Regions from separate parts of the Pseudomonas sp. A genome, predicted to be linked through region 2. Evidence: predicted binding sites of a transcription regulator. Region 2 holds the regulator's gene; the other holds the start of a gene.
What was found. The regulator sigma-54, encoded in region 2, starts transcription at its own class of promoters, with help from an activator protein. The targets are predictions, from matches to a motif close to ANTGGCATNNANNTTGCTNT.
Positions count from the first base shown of each region.

Region 1: a site for sigma-54 is predicted at 2,428-2,447, ahead of glnA (type I glutamate--ammonia ligase). Genes of this name have one in related genera too.

Region 1 covers NZ_CM149873.1:1,209,666-1,219,798, reverse strand. The annotation lists gene typA (translational GTPase TypA) at 1-471, opposite strand, end outside; gene thiI (tRNA uracil 4-sulfurtransferase ThiI) at 599-2,053, opposite strand; gene glnA (type I glutamate--ammonia ligase) at 2,545-3,951, shown strand; gene glnL (nitrogen regulation protein NR(II)) at 4,346-5,431, shown strand; gene ntrC (nitrogen regulation protein NR(I)) at 5,428-6,864, shown strand; gene AC0MAZ_RS05490 (RHS repeat-associated core domain-containing protein) at 6,995-7,858, opposite strand; gene AC0MAZ_RS05485 (hypothetical protein) at 8,126-8,563, opposite strand; gene trmL (tRNA (uridine(34)/cytosine(34)/5-carboxymethylaminomethyluridine(34)-2'-O)-methyltransferase TrmL) at 8,562-9,023, shown strand; gene secB (protein-export chaperone SecB) at 9,334-9,816, opposite strand; gene grxC (glutaredoxin 3) at 9,856-10,110, opposite strand; gene AC0MAZ_RS05465 (rhodanese-like domain-containing protein) at 10,112-10,133, opposite strand, start outside.
Region 2 covers NZ_CM149873.1:5,574,370-5,584,502, reverse strand. The annotation lists gene AC0MAZ_RS24905 (ZIP family metal transporter) at 1-544, shown strand, start outside; gene AC0MAZ_RS24900 (HPr family phosphocarrier protein) at 703-975, opposite strand; gene rapZ (RNase adapter RapZ) at 996-1,850, opposite strand; gene ptsN (PTS IIA-like nitrogen regulatory protein PtsN) at 1,853-2,317, opposite strand; gene hpf (ribosome hibernation-promoting factor, HPF/YfiA family) at 2,330-2,638, opposite strand; gene AC0MAZ_RS24880 (RNA polymerase factor sigma-54) at 2,717-4,216, opposite strand; gene lptB (LPS export ABC transporter ATP-binding protein) at 4,390-5,115, opposite strand; gene lptA (lipopolysaccharide transport periplasmic protein LptA) at 5,116-5,640, opposite strand; gene lptC (LPS export ABC transporter periplasmic protein LptC) at 5,627-6,199, opposite strand; gene AC0MAZ_RS24860 (KdsC family phosphatase) at 6,208-6,732, opposite strand; gene AC0MAZ_RS24855 (KpsF/GutQ family sugar-phosphate isomerase) at 6,733-7,707, opposite strand; gene AC0MAZ_RS24850 (ATP-binding cassette domain-containing protein) at 7,952-8,761, shown strand; gene mlaE (lipid asymmetry maintenance ABC transporter permease subunit MlaE) at 8,761-9,555, shown strand; gene mlaD (outer membrane lipid asymmetry maintenance protein MlaD) at 9,555-10,040, shown strand; gene AC0MAZ_RS24835 (MlaC/ttg2D family ABC transporter substrate-binding protein) at 10,050-10,133, shown strand, end outside.

The DNA of each region.
Region 1 (10,133 bases), 1.5 Mb from region 2:
CTGTTCGTCGGTGGCGCCGAGGTTGTCGAACAGGTCGAAGATCTGGTCCAGAACCCAGTCAGGACGCGCGCCCGGACGGTCGACCTTGTTGATCACGACGATCGGCTTCAGGCCGGCTTCGAAGGCCTTCTTGGTCACGAAGCGGGTTTGCGGCATCGGGCCGTCTTGCGCGTCGACCAGCAGCAGCACGGAGTCGACCATCGACATTACACGCTCAACCTCGCCACCGAAGTCGGCGTGGCCGGGGGTGTCGACGATGTTGATGTGGTAGCCGTTCCAGTTGATGGCGGTGTTTTTCGCCAGAATGGTAATGCCGCGCTCTTTTTCCTGGTCGTTGGAGTCCATGACGCGCTCGTCGTTGAGCTCGTTACGCTCCAGGGTGCCGGACTGGCGCAGGAGTTTGTCGACCAGGGTGGTTTTACCATGGTCAACGTGGGCGATGATGGCGATGTTACGCAGATTTTCGATCACAACTGTATCTCGATCAGAGGATTCGGTTGCCGCCAGTGTAGGCGGCCAATATGTACTGTTTAAGGCTCAGCGGGCCCGGCGGTCGGGAGGGCGATGGCGGATGCTGCCGCCATACAGCCCTGGCGTCTTATGTCGGACGATAAACACGCACATTGGCATGTCCCTCACTGAGCAGGTGGTGTGCGTGCAGACGGCTCATCACACCCTTGTCGCAATACAGCAAGTACTGGCGCGTGGGATCCAGATGCTTGAACTTGCTGTTGATCGCATAGAACGGCATGGCTTGGACTTCGATACCATCCAGCGCCAGGGGTTCGTCTTCCTGGGCATCAGGGTGACGAATGTCGATGACGATCTGGCCTGGCAGCGCCTCGGCCACTTCCTCGACTTCGATGTCCTTGCCCAGTTCATCGATCACGTGGTCGATGGAAATGAACCTGGCGCGCTCCAGGGCACGCTCCAGCACTTCCATCTCGAATTGCTTCTCTTCGTGCTCCATGCGGTGACGCTTGGCATGGGTGGTCGGGTTCACCGAGATCACGCCGCAGTACTCGGGCATGTGCTTGGCGAAATCGGCGGTGCCGATCTCGGTAGCCTGGTCGATGATGTCCTGCTTGTGGCTGGCCAGCAGCGGGCGCAGCACCAGCTTGTCGGTGGCCGAGTCGATGATCGACAGGTTCGGCAATGTCTGGCTGGACACTTGGGAAATCGCCTCGCCGGTCACCAGGGCGTCGATCTGCAGGCGGTCGGCCATGCGCGCAGCCGCGCGCAGCATCATGCGCTTGAGCGTGACGCCCATGTAGCTGTTGTCGACCTTGTTGAGGATCTCGCCGACCACTTCCTCGAACGGCACGCTGATGAACAGCACGCGCTGGCTGCTGCCGTACTTCTTCCACAGGAAGTGGGCCACTTCCATCACACCCAGTTCGTGAGCGCGACCGCCGAGGTTGAAGAAGCAGAAGTGGGTCATCAGGCCGCGGCGCATCATCTGATAGGCCGCCACGGTGGAGTCGAAGCCACCGGACATCAGCACCAGGGTCTGCTCCAGGGCACCCAGCGGATAACCACCGATGCCGTTGTGCTGGTTGTGGATCACGTACAGGCGCTGGTCGCGGATCTCGATGCGCACCAGCACCTCTGGCTTCTTCAGCTCGATGCCGGCGGCGCCGCACTGCTGGCGCAGCTGGCTGCCGACGTAGCGGTCGACGTCCATCGAGGTGAAGTCGTGGTGACCACCGCGTTTGCAGCGCACGGCGAAGTACTTACCGGCCAGCAGGTGGCCGAAGTGGTGCTTGCACTTGGCGACGATGTCGTCGAAGTCGCCCAGCGGGTATTCCTCGACCTGCAGGAAGTGGGTGATACCCGGGGTGCAGGACAGGCGCTCGATCATCTCGCGCTGGATCTTCTCGTCCTCGACGCGGGTCACCACCTCGAGGTTGTCCCAGACACCATCAACCGCGAGCTCGGGATCCAGATCCTTGAGCACGTTGCGGATGTTCTTGGCGAGCTGGCGGATGAAGCGCTTGCGCACCGGCCGGCTCTTGATGGTGATCTCTGGGAAGACTTTGACGATAAGTTTCATTGGTTTAACAGCGCGCGCAGGGCCTGCCGAAAATAGGGGGCGCGAATTATAGCGGAAATCGCTCAAGGTTTGAGCAACTTTTGATCAGAAGCTTTGCGATGAATGCAGCAGGGGGCTTGTGCAGCACCTGTACCGGCCCTTTCGCGGGTAAACCCGCTCCCACAGGGATCGCACAATCATTGAAGCCAGTGAAGATCCTGTGGGAGCGGGCTTGCCCGCGAAAGGGCCCCCGAAAGCAGCACAAGGCCTCAGGCGTGCACCAAAATAGTGCTTAACATTCAAAAAGTGCCTTTTAAGGGTGCATTCTTTCCATCCCACAACCTCGCAAATGCCCGCCAACGCCCCCTTTCATCCCGCCCTCGCCATTTTTGGGCACTGGCATGCAATTTGCTCCCTTGTGAGGCAGGTACGCTTGGCCGACTATCCGCGCCCAGCGACACCCTTTTTCCAGGGCAGCGGCCAACTGCGCCCTAGACCATCCGGAGGACAACATGTCGAAGTCGGTTCAACTCATCAAAGATCATGACGTCAAGTGGATTGATCTGCGTTTCACGGACACCAAGGGCGTTCAGCATCACGTGACCATGCCGGCGCGCGATGGCCTGGACGAAGACTTCTTCGAAGTCGGCAAGATGTTCGACGGTTCCTCCATCGCTGGCTGGAAAGGCATCGAAGCCTCCGACATGATCCTGATGCCGGTCGACGACACCGCCGTGCTGGACCCGTTCACCGAAGAGCCGACCCTGATCATCACCTGCGATATCGTCGATCCGTCGAGCATGCAGGGCTACGATCGCGACCCGCGCGGCATCGCCAAGCGCGCCGAAGAGTACCTGAAGAGCACCGGCATCGGTGACACCGTGTTCGCCGGCCCCGAGCCTGAGTTCTTCATCTTCGACGAAGTGAAGTTCCAGTCGGACATTTCCGGCTCGATGTTCAAGATCTTCTCCGAGCAAGGCTCGTGGATGACCGGCGCTGACGTCGAAGGCGGCAACAAAGGCCACCGTCCGGGCGTGAAAGGCGGTTACTTCCCGGTTCCGCCGTTCGACCACGACCACGAAATCCGCACCGCCATGTGCAACGCCCTGGAAGAAATGGGCCAGACCGTCGAAGTCCACCACCACGAAGTGGCGACCGCCGGCCAGAACGAGATCGGCGTCAAGTTCAACACCCTGGTGAAGAAAGCTGACGAAGTACAGGCCCTGAAGTACGTCGTGCACAACGTTGCCGACGCTTACGGCCGTACCGCCACCTTCATGCCCAAGCCTCTGTACGGCGACAACGGCTCGGGCATGCACGTGCACATGTCGATCTGGAAAGACGGCAAGAACACCTTCTCCGGCGAAGGCTATGCCGGCCTGTCCGATACCGCCCTGTACTTCATCGGCGGCATCATCAAGCACGGCAAGGCCCTGAACGGCTTCACCAACCCGTCGACCAACTCCTACAAGCGTCTGGTCCCAGGTTTCGAAGCCCCGGTGATGCTGGCCTACTCGGCGCGCAACCGTTCCGCCTCGATCCGTATTCCTTACGTCGGCAGCCCGAAAGCCCGCCGTATCGAAGCACGCTTCCCGGACCCATCGGCCAACCCGTACCTGGCCTTCGCGGCCTTGCTGATGGCCGGCCTGGACGGCATCCAGAACAAGATCCACCCAGGCGATGCCGCCGACAAGAACCTGTACGACCTGCCGCCTGAAGAGGCGAAGGACATCCCGCAGGTGTGCGGCAGCCTGAAGGAAGCCCTGGAAGAGCTGGACAAGGGCCGTGCGTTCCTGACCAAGGGCGGCGTGTTCTCCGACGACTTCATCGATGCCTTCATCGAACTGAAGAGCGAAGAAGAGATCAAGGTCCGCACCTTCGTACACCCGCTGGAATACGAGCTGTACTACAGCTGCTGATCTGATCGGCGCCCCGCGTCGATGACATCAGGACGGCCTCCCTCGGGAGGCCGTTTTCATTTCCGTATCGAATCCCTCGCGGGCAAACCGCACGCCCTCTGTGGGAGCGGGCTCACCCGCGCGGAGGCCATTGGCTCCCAGCCAAAATCAAAACCTCACCCTCCGGGCTATGCTCTATATTGGTGCACTATTTTCGGGCATGCCCCGTGATGCCCCCCAATATGGTTCAAGTGAAACGTTTAACCTGGACTTTCTGTTCCGAATTTGCGCAATAACAGGTGTTTATCCGGGTTTCTCGCTTCTTTTCGGAGCCTTGGTTTGTTTCTTGCATTTTCACGGTACCAAGCGCACCACCCGCGCCAGCCCATGTGCCAAAAGAGGTCAACGACGCCCCATGACCATCAGCGATGCACAGCACCGTCTGCTTCTGGACAACCTGACCACGGCCACGCTGCTGCTCAATGCCGAACTGCGCCTGGAGTACATGAACCCGGCGGCGGAGATGCTGCTGGCCGTCAGCGGCCAGCGCAGCCACGGGCAGTTCATCAGCGAGCTGTTCACCGAATCGACCGAGGCGCTCAATTCACTGCGCCAGGCGGTCGAGCAGGCGCACCCGTTCACCAAGCGTGAAGCGCAGCTGACCTCGCTGACCGGCCAGACCATCACCGTCGACTATGCCGTGACCCCCATCCTGCATCTGGGCCAGACCCTGCTGTTGCTGGAGGTGCATCCTCGCGACCGGCTGCTGCGCATCACCAAGGAAGAGGCCCAGCTGAGCAAGCAGGAGACCACCAAGATGCTGGTGCGCGGCCTGGCCCACGAGATCAAGAACCCTCTCGGCGGCATTCGTGGCGCGGCCCAGTTGCTGGCCCGTGAACTGCCGGAAGAAAGCCTGCGCGACTACACCAACGTGATCATCGAGGAAGCCGACCGTCTGCGTAACCTGGTCGACCGCATGCTCGGCTCGAACAAGCTGCCGTCGTTGGCCATGACCAACATCCACGAAGTGCTCGAGCGCGTGTGCAGCCTGGTCGAGGCCGAGAGCCAGGGCTGCATCACCTTGGTGCGCGACTATGACCCGAGCCTGCCGGACGTGCTGATCGACCGTGAGCAGATGATCCAGGCCGTGCTCAACATCGTGCGCAACGCCATGCAGGCCATCGGCGGGCAGAACGAGCTGCGCCTGGGCCGCATCACCCTGCGCAGCCGCGCCGTGCGCCAGTTCACCATCGGCCATGTGCGCCACCGCCTGGTCGCCAGGATCGAGATCGTCGACAACGGCCCCGGCATCCCAGCGGAACTGCAGGACACCCTCTTCTATCCCATGGTCAGCGGCCGTCCGGACGGTACCGGGCTGGGCCTGGCCATCACCCAGAACATCATCAGCCAGCACCAGGGCCTGATCGAGTGCGAAAGCCACCCCGGCCACACCACCTTCTCGATCTACCTGCCCCTGGAACAAGGAGCCACCGCCCCATGAGCCGAAGTGAAACCGTCTGGATCGTCGATGATGATCGTTCCATCCGCTGGGTCCTGGAAAAGGCCCTGCAGCAGGAAGGCATGACCACCCAGAGCTTCGACAGCGCCGACGGCGTCATGGGCCGCCTGGCCCGCCAGCAGCCGGACGTGATCATCTCGGACATCCGCATGCCGGGCGCCAGCGGCCTCGACCTGCTGGCCCAGATCCGCGAGCAGCACCCGGGGTTGCCGGTGATCATCATGACCGCTCACTCCGACCTGGACAGCGCCGTGGCCTCGTACCAGGGCGGCGCCTTCGAGTACCTGCCCAAGCCGTTCGATGTCGACGAGGCGGTGTCGCTGGTCAAGCGCGCCAACCAGCATGCCCAGGAGCAGCAAGCCCTGGAAGTGCCCCAGGCGCTGGCCCGCACGCCCGAGATCATCGGCGAGGCGCCGGCGATGCAGGAGGTATTCCGCGCCATCGGTCGCCTCAGCCACTCCAATATCACCGTGCTGATCAACGGTGAGTCCGGCACGGGTAAAGAGCTGGTGGCCCACGCCTTGCACCGCCACAGCCCGCGTGCGGCGTCGCCGTTCATCGCCCTGAACATGGCGGCGATCCCCAAGGACCTGATGGAATCCGAGCTGTTCGGCCATGAGAAAGGCGCCTTCACCGGCGCCGCCAACCTGCGTCGCGGCCGTTTCGAGCAGGCCGACGGCGGCACGCTGTTCCTCGACGAGATCGGCGACATGCCCGCCGACACCCAGACCCGCCTGCTGCGGGTGCTGGCCGATGGCGAGTTCTACCGGGTCGGCGGCCATGTGCCGGTGAAGGTGGATGTGCGCATCATCGCCGCCACCCACCAGAACCTCGAGTCGCTGGTGCAGGCCGGCAAGTTCCGTGAAGACCTGTTCCACCGCCTCAACGTGATCCGCATCCATATCCCGCGCCTGGCGGATCGGCGCGAGGACATCCCGGCCCTGGCCCGCCACTTCCTCGGCCGCGCTGCCCAGGAGCTGGCGGTGGAGCCCAAGCTGCTCAAGCCCGAGACCGAGGAGTTCATCCGCAACCTGCCGTGGCCGGGCAACGTGCGCCAGCTGGAGAACACCTGCCGCTGGATCACGGTGATGGCCTCCAGCCGCGAAGTGCTGGTCGGCGACCTGCCGCCGGAACTGCTCAACCTGCCCCAGGACGCCGCGCCGGTGACCAACTGGGAGCAGGCCTTGCGTCAGTGGGCTGACCAGGCCCTGGCCCGCGGCCAGTCAAGTTTGCTCGACAGCGCTGTGCCGAGCTTCGAGCGGATCATGATCGAGACCGCGCTCAAGCATACGGCCGGGCGGCGTCGTGATGCGGCCTTGTTGCTGGGGTGGGGGCGTAATACCTTGACGCGCAAGATCAAGGAATTGGGGATGAAGGTGGATGGAGGGGAAGAGGACGACAATGAAGATCACTGACGGGCATGTGTACGCCAGGCCCGTATGAAGGGCCTGGCATGATCTTCACTCTTGGCTTCTGTAGCCCAGCACCACCTGGCACACCGCCTCACCACCACAGCAAATCAAACATACGAGTGAGACTGGGCTGTCAATTCTTTTCCCTCGTCTCGTTAACGACGTCCAGAAGTACATCGTAGTCAGAACCCATTACGACCTTACTCCGCATTTCCTGGTGGATTGGTCCCCAAAGAGTTCGCCTTTGAGCCTGCATGCGTTCAAGATCATCGTTAATAGAACGCTGCACAACCTTGAACGCGCCAATGATCTGGTTCTCGCGGGTCCCTGCCGAGCGCCCCAGGAAATTCAATGGGTTTTCACGTCGCTTATTTTCACGCCGAGCTGCCACCTTATCCAGAGCCCAGGCGCCAAAAGATCCACCTGCAAGGACAATTCCTACCGGTGCCGCCAAAGGCACACCACTCAAAGTAGCCACGGCACTCGCAGTGGCCCCACCGGCCAAGCCTATTGCTATCTTCTCCTGCAAAATACGTGTTCTGGTGGGCTCCACAGTATTCAGGACGGCAGGGTCGTTGGAAGTAGCTTTCTGCGCTTTTATACTCTTTCTGAGCTTGATATTTGCGGCCAGGCTAGTTGCTGTTTCCGCCGTGCCGATAATACCCATGATGCCTCCAAATATCGGCTCCCATACACCACCACTGAGATCCCATTTGTTGACCGGATCACCCGCACAGTAACCATAGGCATTGAGCCCTCCATCACCAAACGGGCTCAATTGGTCCGGGGACAGGAAGCGCAATGCGGTTGGAGAATAGCAACGGTAGCCGTTGCCCAGCTGATAGATACCCATCGGCCGCTCCCAGAGTTGCCCGCAGAACCCGAGAATTGGGCCTTCTACAAAAGCAGCGGCACCATATGGCGTATACGCCCTGGAGTAGGTACGCCCCCCGAAAGATGATCGCTGGTGATCGAGCATCGGCAAGTACAGGCTCATGAACAATCCCTCCCACAGGACCATGGTTCATAAGCAGAACGTTAACCAAGGCTGACACTGGCCGAAACTGGCAAAACTATCAGGTCCCAGTTGCACCGTTGCTGTGCCGCATGCACCAGCACAAGGCAGATTAGCCTTCAAAAGCCCTGGAAAAATGGCTATAACGCCACATTCATGGCCCTTTAAGACCTGGCACGCTCCCTGCTAAGTACTCAGTACCTCCAGTTTTGGGGACCTCGGTACAGGCAGGCCGGGAAATCCCCTCTTTTATTCGTGCAGCCTCACCTGCACCCGCCAGCGCCCCGCCTCCTCCGTCGCGTTCCACTCGCCACGCAGGGGGCGTGCGGCCACCACGGTCAGCACCAGCCCTTCCTCGCTCTTCTGCAGGCGCCAGCCCACCGGCTTGCCCTGCAGGCTCAGCTGGCCACGCTGTACCTTGCCCTGGGCCTCGAACACGATGGCCACGGTGCCCTGGACGTTCTCGCCATGCAGCCTGGGCTCTTCGTTGAACCACAGGTCCAGGCCATCCTGCACCACCTGCACCTGCTCGAGCACCCGCTCTTCCGGGGTGGTCAGGCGCCCGATCATCATGCCGACCATCAGCCCGACAAGGGCCAGCGACAGGATCACCCGCGGGAAGGCCTTCGAACGCAGGTCGGGTTCGGGGGTAGAATGCCCGTCATCTTCATGCTTGGAGCCGTGCATGTTTCACGTCATCCTTTTTCAACCAGAAATTCCGCCGAATACCGGCAACATCATCCGCCTGTGCGCCAACAGCGGCTGCGACCTGCACCTGATCGAGCCGATCGGCTTCGAACTGGACGACAAGCGCCTGCGCCGGGCAGGGCTGGACTACCACGAGTATGCCACGCTCAAGCGTCACCAAAGCCTGGCCGACTGCCTGGAAAGCCTGAATCAGCCAAGGCTGTTCGCCTTTACCACCAAGGGCTCGCACCCGTTTCACGAGGTCGAGTACCAGCCTGGCGACGCCTTCCTGTTCGGGCCTGAAAGCCGTGGCCTGCCGGCCGAGGTGCTGGACAGCCTGGCCCCCGAGCAGCGCCTGCGCCTGCCGATGCGGCCGGGGTGCCGGAGCCTGAACCTGTCCAATACCGTGGCGGTGACAGTGTACGAGGCGTGGCGGCAGCAGGGGTTTGCCGGTAGCTGATGCGCTGCCTGTACCGGCCCTTTCGCGGGCAAGCCCGCTCCCACAGGTATTGCGGGGTTGCCAAGAGCAGCACATTACCTGTGGGTGCACAGATATTGTGTGGTTGCTGAGAACAGCACAAATCCTTTGGGAGCACAGGTACTGTGTGATTGCTGAGAGCAGCATAAATCCTGTGGGAGCACAGGTACTGTGTGATTGCTGAGAGCAGCATAAATCCTGTGGGAGCGGGTTTACCCGCGAAAGGGCCGGGGCAGGCGACACACCATGAAAAAGGCGACCACGAAGGTCGCCTTTTCTTTACCCGCAGCAATCACTGCACGGTCGGCACTTCACCGGCTTCCTGCATGCGCTGCATCTCTTGCGCGTACAGGGCGTCGAAGTTGACCGGCGACAGCATCAGCGCCGGGAACGAGCCACGGGTCACCAGGCTGTCCAGGGTCTCGCGGGCGTACGGGAACAGGATGTTCGGGCAGAACGCGCCGAGGGTGTGGCTCATCGAGGACGCGTCCAGATTGGCGATCAGGAAGATGCCAGCCTGCTGCACTTCGGCGATGAAGGCCACTTCGTCACCATTCTTGACGGTCACCGACAGGGTCAGCACGACTTCGTGGAAGTCGCCTTCCAGGGCTTTCTGACGGGTGTTCAGGTCCAGCGAGACGCTCGGCTCCCACTGCTGGCGGAAGATCTGCGGGCTTTTCGGGGCCTCGAACGACAGATCGCGCACGTAGATGCGCTGCAGGGAGAATTGTGGAGCGGTGGCGTCAGTGGCGCCGTTGGTCTGTTGCTCGGTCATGGCAGATCCTTTTCCTAATGTTCTTGAATGCAGTGCGAATCAGGCCGCCAGCAGCGCGTCGAGCTTGCCCGCGCGCTCCAGGGCATAGAGGTCATCGCATCCACCGACGTGCGTGCTGCCGATCCAGATCTGCGGCACCGAGGTACGGCCGGCCTTCTGGCTCATTTCGGCGCGAACCTGGGGCTTGCCGTCGACCTTGATCTCCTCGAACGCCACGCCCTTGCTCTCGAGCAGGTACTTGGCGCGCATGCAGTAGGGGCAGTAGTCGCTGGAATAGACGATGACGGGCTTCATATCACTTCACCAGGGGCAGGTTA
Region 2 (10,133 bases):
CAGCAGCGGCCTGCTGTTCGGCGCGTTGTGCCTGTTCCTGGTCGATCTCAAGGTCTCCGGCGCTTCGCCAGAGGCCCTGGTCGGCAGCGATCAGCAACCGGTGATCGCTGCACGGATCTGGTTGTTTGTCATCGCCATCATTGCCCACAACATTCCCGAAGGCATGGCCATCGGCGTGTCCGCCGGCGGTGGCATGCCCGATGCCGACAGTCTGGCCATGGGCATCGCGCTGCAGGATGTGCCGGAGGGCCTGGTGATCGCCCTGGTGCTGGCTGGGGCGGGCATGTCGCGGTTCAAGGCGTTCCTGATCGGCGCGGCGTCCGGGCTGGTCGAGCCACTGGCCGCGGTGATCTGCGCCTGGCTGGTGAACATCGCCGAACTGCTGCTGCCGCTGGGCCTGGCCTGCGCGGCGGGGGCAATGCTGCTGGTGGTGACCCAGGAGATCATTCCCGAATCGCGCAGCAACGGGCATCACCGCCTGGCGAGCCTGGGGCTGTGTGTCGGGTTCTGCCTGATGATGGTGATGGACACGGCGCTGTCCTGAGCCCGGCACGGTCCCTGTAGGAGCGGCCTTGTGCCGCGAAAGGGCTGCATGGCAGCCCCTGGTTTTCAGCAACATTGCTGCATTGCCGGGGCTGCTACGCAGCCCTTTCGCGGCACAAGGCCGCTCCTACACGAAGCGTGCGCAGTCGCTAGCGGCGCTTACTCGCCTTCGTCGAAGAAATTGTTGATCAACGCGACCAGTGCATCCATGGCCTCACCGTCCTGCTCGCCCTCGGTGTGCAGGTGCACCGGCGTGCCCTTGCCCGCGGCGAGCATCATCACCGCCATGATGCTCTTGCCGTCCACCAGCTTGTCCGGCGCGCGACCGACCCGTACCTGGCAAGGGAAGCGACCGGCCACGCCGACGAACTTGGCGGCCGCCCGCGCATGCAGGCCCAGCTTGTTGATGATGGTGATTTCGCGGGCGGGCATCGTGGGGCGGATCCTGTGGGCTATAGGTCGCGGTGGCGGACCTGGACGTTTTTCAGGGATTGCTGGAGCAGTTGGCCAAGCCGTTCAGTGATGTACACCGAGCGGTGGTGGCCGCCGGTACAGCCGATGGCGATGGTGACATAGGCGCGGTTGCTGGCGGCGAAGCGCGGCAGCCACTTGAGCAGGTAACCGGAGATGTCCTGGAACATTTCCTCGACGTCCGGCTGGGCGGCCAGGTAATCGATCACCGGCTGTTCGAGGCCGGAATGCTCGCGAAGTTCCGGCTTCCAGTATGGATTGGGCAGGCAGCGCACATCGAACACCACATCGGCGTCCACCGGCATGCCGCGCTTGAAGCCGAACGACTCGACCAGGAACGCGGTGCCTGGCTCGGGCTGGTTGAGCAGGCGCAGCTTGATCGAATCGCGCAGCTGGTAGAGGTTCAGATTGGTGGTGTCGATCTTCAGGTCGGCGAGGTCGGCGATCGGCCCGAGCAGCTCGCTTTCCACGCGGATCGCCTCGGCCAGCGAGCGGCTGTCGTTGGTCAGCGGATGGCGGCGGCGGGTTTCCGAGAAGCGCTTGAGCAGGGTGTCTTCGTCGGCGTCCAGGTACAGCACGTCGCACTGGATATGCCGCGAACGTGCCTCATCCAGCAGTTCGGGGAAGCGCGACAGGTGGCTGGGGAGGTTGCGCGCATCGATGGATACCGCGACCTTCGGTTGCAGCAACTCGGTGTTGATCAGCGCGTTTTCCGCCAACTGCGGCAACAACCCGGCAGGCAGGTTGTCGATGCAGTAGTAGCCGTTGTCTTCCAGCACGTCTAGGGCGGTACTCTTGCCGGAGCCGGAGCGGCCGCTGACGATGATCAGGCGCATGTTCAGTGCTCGTTCTGTACGTCCAGGACGACCTGGTAAAGGGTCTCGCTGCTGTCGGCGGCACGCAGGCGATCGCGGACCTCCTTGCGATCGAGCATGCTTGCGATCTGGCGCAGCAGTTCAAGGTGGGCATCGGTGGCGGCTTCCGGGACCAGCAGGACGAACAGCAGGTCGACCGGGGCGCCATCGATGGCATCGTAATCGATGGGGGCATCCAGGTGCAGCAGGGCGCTCACTGGCGCGGTGCAGCCCACAAGCCGGCAGTGGGGAATGGCGATGCCATTGCCAAAACCGGTGGAGCCCAGCTTTTCCCGAGCGATGAGCTTGTCGAAGACGTCTTGCATCTCCAGCTCGGGTACTTGCTCGGCGATCAGGTTGGCGACCTTTTCCAGGGCGCGCTTTTTACTGCCGCCCGGCACGTTCACGAGGGAACGGCCGGGGGTCAGGATGGTTTCAAGTCGGATCATGGATGAGGGGGATCAGCGGGCGGCTGCGCCTTGCAGCAGGCTTTGCTGTTTTTCCTTGTGTTTTTTCAGTTGGCGATCAAGTTTGTCTGCCAGGGCGTCGATCGCCGCATACATGTCTTGATGTTCGGCGTTGGCGACGACTTCGCCACCGGGAATCTGGAGTGTGGCTTCCACCTTCTGCTGCAGCTTCTCGACCTTCATGATCACCGTCGCATTGGTGATCTTGTCGAAATGACCCTCCACGCGGGCGAGCTTTTCGAGCACGTAATCGCGCAGTGGTTGGGTGACTTCTACATGCTGTCCACTGATGTTGACTTGCATACAGCTTCTCCTTTGTTGCCCGTGCATAAAGAGGCAGGTATTGCACCTGCCACTGAAACGCTGTGGCACATCCCGGGGCTACATCAGTCGCTTGCGCTCGCTCGACGGGGCGATGCCCAACGATTCGCGGTACTTGGCGACGGTGCGACGGGCTACCTGGATGCCTTGTGCCTCCAGTAAACCAGCGATCTTGCTGTCACTCAATGGCTTTTTCTGATTTTCCGCCGCCACCAGTTTCTTGATGATCGCGCGGATCGCCGTGGACGAGCATTCGCCGCCTTCGGCGGTGCTCACGTGGCTGGAGAAAAAGTATTTCAGTTCGTAGATGCCGCGCGGGGTGTGCATGTATTTTTGCGTGGTCACCCGGGAAATGGTCGACTCGTGCATGCCCACCGCCTCGGCGATATCGTGCAGCACCAGCGGCTTCATGGCCTCGTCGCCGTGGTCGAGGAAGCCGCGCTGGTGCTCGACGATCTGCGTCGCCACCTTCATCAGCGTCTCGTTGCGGCTCTGCAGGCTCTTGATGAACCAGCGCGCTTCCTGCAACTGGTTGCGCATGAAGGTGTTGTCGGCGCTGGTGTCGGCGCGGCGGACGAAGCCGGCGTACTGCGGGTTGACCCGCAGGCGCGGTACCGCTTCCTGGTTGAGCTCGACCAGCCAGCGCTCGCTGTCCTTGCGCACGATGACGTCAGGCACGACGTACTCGGGCTCGCTGGACTCGATCTGCGAGCCGGGGCGCGGGTTGAGGGTCTGCACCAGTTCGATGACCTGGCGCAGTTCGTCTTCCTTGAGCTTCATGCGGCGCATCAGCTGGCTGTAGTCGCGGCTGCCGAGCAGATCGATGAAGTCGGTGACCAAGCGCTGGGCCTCACTCATCCACGGTGTCGAGGCCGGCAGCTGGCGCAGTTGCAGCAGCAGGCATTCGCCCAGGGAACGGGCGCCAATGCCGGCAGGTTCGAACTGCTGGATGCGGTGCAGCACCGCCTCGACCTCGTCCAGCTCGATGTCGAGCTCCGGATCGAAGCCTGCGCAGATCTCCTCGAGGGTGTCTTCCAGGTAGCCCTGGCTGTTGATGCTGTCGATCAGGGTAACGGCGATCAGGCGGTCGGTGTCGGACATCGGCGCCAGGTTGAGCTGCCACAGCAGGTGGCTCTGCAGACTCTCGCCGACCGAGGTGCGGGTGGTGAAGTCCCACTCGTCGTCATCGTTGCTCGGCAGGCTGCTGGCGCTGGTCTGGTAGATGTCTTCCCAGGCGGTGTCGACCGGCAGTTCGTTGGGGATGCGCTCGGCCCATTCGCCGTCTTCGAGGTTTTCCGCGGTGCTGCTGGTACTGGTTTCCTGGAAACTGTTGTCCTGGACTTCGGCGGTCGGCTTGTTCTCGGCGTTGTCCGCCATCGGATCGCTGTTGTCGAAGTCCTCGCCGTCTTCCTGACGTTCGAGCATCGGATTGGACTCCAGCGCTTCCTGGATTTCCTGCTGGAGGTCCAGGGTGGAGAGCTGAAGCAGACGGATGGCCTGTTGCAACTGCGGGGTCATCGTCAGTTGCTGGCCCATTTTTAGGACGAGCGATGGTTTCATGGCTGGGGCTTGATACCTTGTTGCCGGCGCGCATGCGCCATCCACTACACGGAGGGCGCCTGGGCGCCGATTTTAAGCAAGTTGTATGCCTGAAATTGCAGCGTTTGCCTAGAGCACTGTAACAACTTAAGCCTCGAACAGGCGCTTGCGCCAGTGCTCCGGGCAGGCCGGGGTCAGAGTCGGAACTCGTGCCCCAGGTACACTTCCTTGACCAGCTGGTTGGCCAGGATGGTCTCGGCGTCGCCTTCGGCGATCAGCTGGCCATCGTTGACGATGTAGGCGGTCTCGCAGATGTCCAGGGTCTCGCGAACGTTGTGGTCGGTGATCAGTACGCCGATGCCCTTGTTCTTGAGGTGGTGGATGATCTGCTTGATGTCGCCCACGGAGATCGGGTCGACACCGGCAAAGGGTTCGTCCAGCAGGATGAACTTGGGCGCGGTGGCCAGGGCGCGGGCGATCTCGACGCGGCGGCGTTCACCGCCGGAGAGGCTCATGCCGAGGTTGTCGCGGATGTGGCTGATGTGGAATTCCTGCAGCAGGCTTTCCAGCTCCTTGCGCCGGCCGTCGCGGTCGAGGTCCTTGCGGGTCTCGAGGATGGCCATGATGTTGTCGGCCACCGACAGCTTGCGGAAGATCGAGGCTTCCTGCGGCAGGTAGCCGATACCGGCCTGGGCGCGGCCGTGCATGGGCTGGTGGCTGACGTCGAGGCTGTCGATCAGCACGCGACCCTGGTCGGCCTGGACCAGGCCGACGATCATGTAGAAACAGGTGGTCTTGCCGGCGCCGTTGGGGCCGAGCAGGCCGACGATCTGGCCGCTGTCGATGGACAGGCTGACGTCGCGAACGACCTGCCTGCCCTTGTAGCTCTTGGCCAGGTGCTGGGCTTTGAGGGTTGCCATTTACTCGGCCTTTTTCTTCGGTTGAATGACCATGTCGATGCGCTGACGTGGTGCAGTCACGTTGCCACCGCGACCGGCGGTAGCCACCTGGGTCTTGGTGTTGTAGACGATCTTCTCGCCTTCGGTGGTGTTGCCTTCGTTCTCGACCTTGGCGCGGTCGGTAAGGATCACCGTGTCTTTCTGCGCCTGGTATTGGATGGTCACGGCCCAGCCTTTCATCTTGTCGGGCTTGGCGGCGCTCTGCTGCTGCTCGAAGTAGGCCAGGTTGCCCACCGAGGTGACCACGTCGATGTCGCCGGAGGCGGAGCGGGTCATGGTCACGGTGTTGCCTTTGATCATCATCGAACCTTGGGTGATGATCACGTCGCCGGTGTAGGTGGCAACGCCCTGCTTGTCGTCCAGGTGGGCGTTGTCCGCCTGGATGCGGATCGGCTGGTCACGGTCGTTCGGCAGGGCGAAGGCGCTCGCGCTTCCCAGTGCTACGCCCAGGCTGAGCAGAAGGGGGATGGTTTTAACGAGCCTCATACTGTCCTCTTACGTTAGAGAGCAGGTCCATCCTGCCTTCTTTCAAATACGCTTTCATTCCTTTGCCCGTAGTCGTGCCACCGGCGCCGTCGATTCTAACGGCTTGCTCGGTCTGCGCATATTGCTTCTGCGGGAACACGGTCATGCGTGTGCTGGTGATGATGGTTTCACGTTGCTTGTCGTCGGTGCGCGCCACGCGCACATCGTCGATCAGTTCGACCTCGGTGCCGTCCGGGTTGACCTCGGCGCGCTTGCTCTGCACGTGCCAGGGGTACTCGGTGCCGCGGTACATGTGCAGGTCGGGCGTGGTTACCAGGGTGACCTCGCTGGCCTTGAGGTGCTCGACCTTGGCGGCGGTCATCTCGTACTGCAGCTTGCCGTCGGGCAAGAACTGCAGGCTGTGGGCGTTGATCGCGTAGTAGTCGATGGCACTCTGGTCGACCTGAGCCTGCGGCTGGTCGAGGAAGGTCTCCGGGCTGATGTTCCAATAGCCTACCGCAACCAGCACGGCGGCGATCCCGCCTAGCAGCGCGACATTTCTGATCTTCTTGCTGAGCATGGGCAGCCTTACAGGTAATGGGCGTTGGCAGCGTCCAGGGTGCCCTGGGCCTGCATGATCAGTTCGCAGAACTCGCGGGCGGCGCCTTCGCCGCCGCGAGCCAGGGTGACGCCGTGGGCGTGCTGGCGAACGAATGCCGCGGCGTTGTGCACCGCCATGCCCAGGCCCACGCGGCGGATCACCGGCAGGTCGGGCAGGTCGTCGCCGAGGTAGGCGACCTGTTCATAGCTTAGATTGAGTTCGGCGAGCAGGCCGTCGAGCACCACCAGTTTGTCCTCGCGGCCCTGGAACAGGTGCGGGATGCCGAGGTTCTTCGCCCGGCGCTCGACCACCGGGGTCTTGCGCCCGCTGATGATCGCGGTGGTCACGCCCGCGGCCATGAGCATCTTGATGCCGTGGCCGTCGAGGGTGTTGAAGGTCTTGAACTCGCTGCCGTCCTCGAGGAAATACAGGCGGCCGTCGGTGAGCACGCCGTCGACGTCGAACACCGCCAGCTTGATGGCCTTGGCGCGTTGCATCAGGTCCTGGTTCATTTACATCACTCCGGCGCGCAGCAGGTCGTGCATGTTCAGGGCGCCGGTCGGGCGGTCTTCCTGATCGACCACCACCAGCGCGCTGATCTTGTGGTCTTCCATGATCTTCAGTGCCTCGGCGGCGAGCATCTCGGCGCGGGCGGTCTTGCCGTGCACGGTCATGACCTCGTCGATGAGGGTCTTGTGCACGTCGATGTTGCGGTCCAGGCTGCGGCGCAGGTCGCCGTCGGTGAATACGCCGGCAAGCTTGCCGTCGTCACCCAGGACCACGGTCATGCCCAGACCTTTGCGAGACATTTCAAGCAGCGCGTCCTTGAGCAGGGTGCCGCTCTTGACCACCGGGAGTTCTTCGCCGGCATGCATGACGTTCTCGACCTTCAGCAACAGGCGGCGGCCCAGTGCGCCACCGGGGTGGGAGAAGGCGAAATCCTCGGCGGTGAAGCCGCGGGCCTCCAGCAGGGCGATGGCCAGGGCGTCGCCCAGCGCCAGCGCCGCAGTGGTGGAGGAGGTCGGCGCCAGGTTGAGCGGACAGGCTTCCTGGGCGACGCTGGCGTCGAGGTTGACCTCGGCGGCCTGGGCCAGGGGCGAGTCGGGGTTGCCGGTCAGGCTGATCAGCTGGATGCCCAGGCGCTTGATCAGTGGCAGCAGGGTGACGATCTCGGCGGTGCTGCCGGAGTTGGACAGGGCAAGAATGACATCGTCCCGGGTGATCATGCCCATGTCGCCATGGCTGGCTTCGGCCGGGTGCACGAAGAACGCCGGAGTGCCGGTGCTGGCCAGGGTGGCGGCGATCTTGTTGCCGATGTGCCCCGACTTGCCCATGCCCACCACCACGACCCGTCCCTTGCTGGCCAGGATCAGTTCGCAGGCCTTGACGAAGTCACCGTCGATGCGGGCCAGCAGGGCTTCCACGGCCTCGAGTTCGAGGCGCAGGGTGCGCTGGGCGGATTGGATCAGCTCGCTGGATTGGGTCATGTCGAAACGCAATGCCTGATGAAAAGGCGGCGATTATAGCCGCAATGTGTGAAAGGCTCATCCTTCGAATGTCATATGGATGCCGCGCCAGCCTGTCTGTGCCCTGAACGAGTGCGGGGACGCCCTTGGGGCGGGCCTATCAGCGGTGCTATAGTTCGCCGCTATTCGGCCCGCCGGGGACCTGTGTGCCTTCAAGATGAAGGCAGGCGTCCACATGACGAGGCTGCACTAGCAAGGAGTCTAGATGAGTGTGGATAGCGCCTACGCGGTCGAGTTGAAGGGCGTCACCTTCAAGCGCGGTTCGCGCAGCATTTTCAGCAACGTGGACATACGCATTCCCCGCGGCAAGGTCACCGGCATCATGGGGCCTTCGGGGTGCGGCAAGACCACCTTGCTGCGCCTGATGGGCGCGCAGTTGCGCCCGTCCGGTGGCGAGGTCTGGGTCAACGGGCAGAACCTGCCCGCGTTGTCGCGCAGCGACCTGTTCGACGCGCGCAAGCAGATGGGCGTGCTGTTCCAGAGCGGCGCGCTGTTCACCGACCTGGATGTGTTCGAGAACGTGGCCTTCCCGCTGCGGGTGCATACGCAGCTGTCGGACGAGATGATCCGTGACATCGTGCTGATGAAGCTGCAGGCCGTGGGCCTGCGCGGCGCCATCGACCTGATGCCCGACGAGCTGTCCGGCGGCATGAAGCGTCGCGTGGCGCTGGCCCGGGCGATCGCCCTCGACCCGCAGATCCTCATGTACGATGAACCGTTCGTCGGCCAGGACCCGATCGCCATGGGCGTGCTGGTGCGCCTGATCCGCCTGCTCAACGATGCCCTGGGCATCACCAGCATCGTGGTGTCCCACGATCTCGCGGAAACCGCGAGCATCGCCGACTACATCTATGTGGTCGGCGACGGCCAGGTGCTGGGGCAGGGCACGCCGGACGAACTGATGGGCTCGGACAATCCGCGCATCCGCCAGTTCATGAAAGGCGACCCGGACGGCCCGGTACCCTTCCACTTCCCTGCGCCTGACTACCGCGCCGATCTGCTGGGGACGCGTTGATGCGCAGAAAATCCTTACTCGAACGTATCCGTCTGTTCGGCCGTTCGGCCATCGATGTGCTGGCCGTGCTGGGACGCTCGTGCCTGTTCCTCGGCCATTCGCTGGGCGGGCGCAGCGGCATCGGTGGCTTCCAGCTGCTGGTCAAGCAACTGTATTCGGTGGGCGTGCTGTCGCTGGCGATCATCGTCGTGTCCGGCGTGTTCATCGGCATGGTGCTAGCCCTGCAGGGCTACAGCATCCTCGCCAGGTACGGCTCGGAGCAGGCCGTGGGGCAGATGGTCGCCCTGACCCTGCTGCGCGAGCTGGGGCCGGTGGTCACCGGTTTGCTGTTCGCCGGCCGCGCGGGCTCCGCGCTGACCGCCGAGATCGGCAACATGAAGTCCACCGAGCAACTGTCGAGCCTGGAGATGATCGGCGTCGACCCGCTCAAGTACATCGTCGCCCCGCGCCTGTGGGCCGGCTTCATCTCGCTGCCGCTACTGGCGCTGATTTTCAGCGTGGTCGGCATCTGGGGCGGCTCGTGGGTCGCCGTGGACTGGCTGGGCGTCTATGAGGGTTCGTTCTGGGCCAACATGCAGAACAGCGTTTCGTTCAGCGACGACGTGATCAACGGGCTGATCAAGAGCCTGGTGTTCGCCTTCGTCGTCACCTGGATCGCCGTATTCCAGGGGTACGACTGTGAGCCCACTTCAGAAGGGATCAGCCGTGCCACCACCAAGACCGTGGTCTATGCCTCGTTGGCAGTCCTGGGTCTGGACTTTATTCTGACCGCCTTGATGTTTGGAGATTTCTGATGCAAAACCGCACCCTGGAAATCGGTGTCGGCCTGTTCCTCCTGGCCGGGATCCTGGCGCTGCTGCTGCTGGCCCTGCGTGTCAGCGGGCTGTCGGCCAGCCCGAGCAGCGACACGTACAAAGTTTATGCGTACTTCGACAATATCGCCGGTTTGACGGTCAGAGCTAAAGTGACCATGGCCGGTGTGACCATCGGCAAGGTCACGGCCATCGATCTGGACCGCGATTCCTACACCGGTCGGGTCACGCTGCAGCTGGACAAGCATGTCGACAACCTGCCGACCGACTCCACTGCCTCGATCCTGACCGCCGGCCTCCTGGGCGAGAAGTACATCGGCATCAGCGTGGGCGGCGAGGACGCGGTACTCAAGGACGGCAGCACCATCCACGACACCCAGTCGGCGCTGGTGCTGGAAGACCTGATCGGCAAGTTCCTGCTCAACTCGGTGGGCAAGGAACCGAAAGAAGCGCAACCGGCTAATTAAGGAGTTTCCATGATTTCGATCCTGCGACGTGGCCTGCTGGTTCTGCTGGCGGCCTTCCCCCTGCTGGCCCTGGCGGCGCCGGGGCAATCCGCC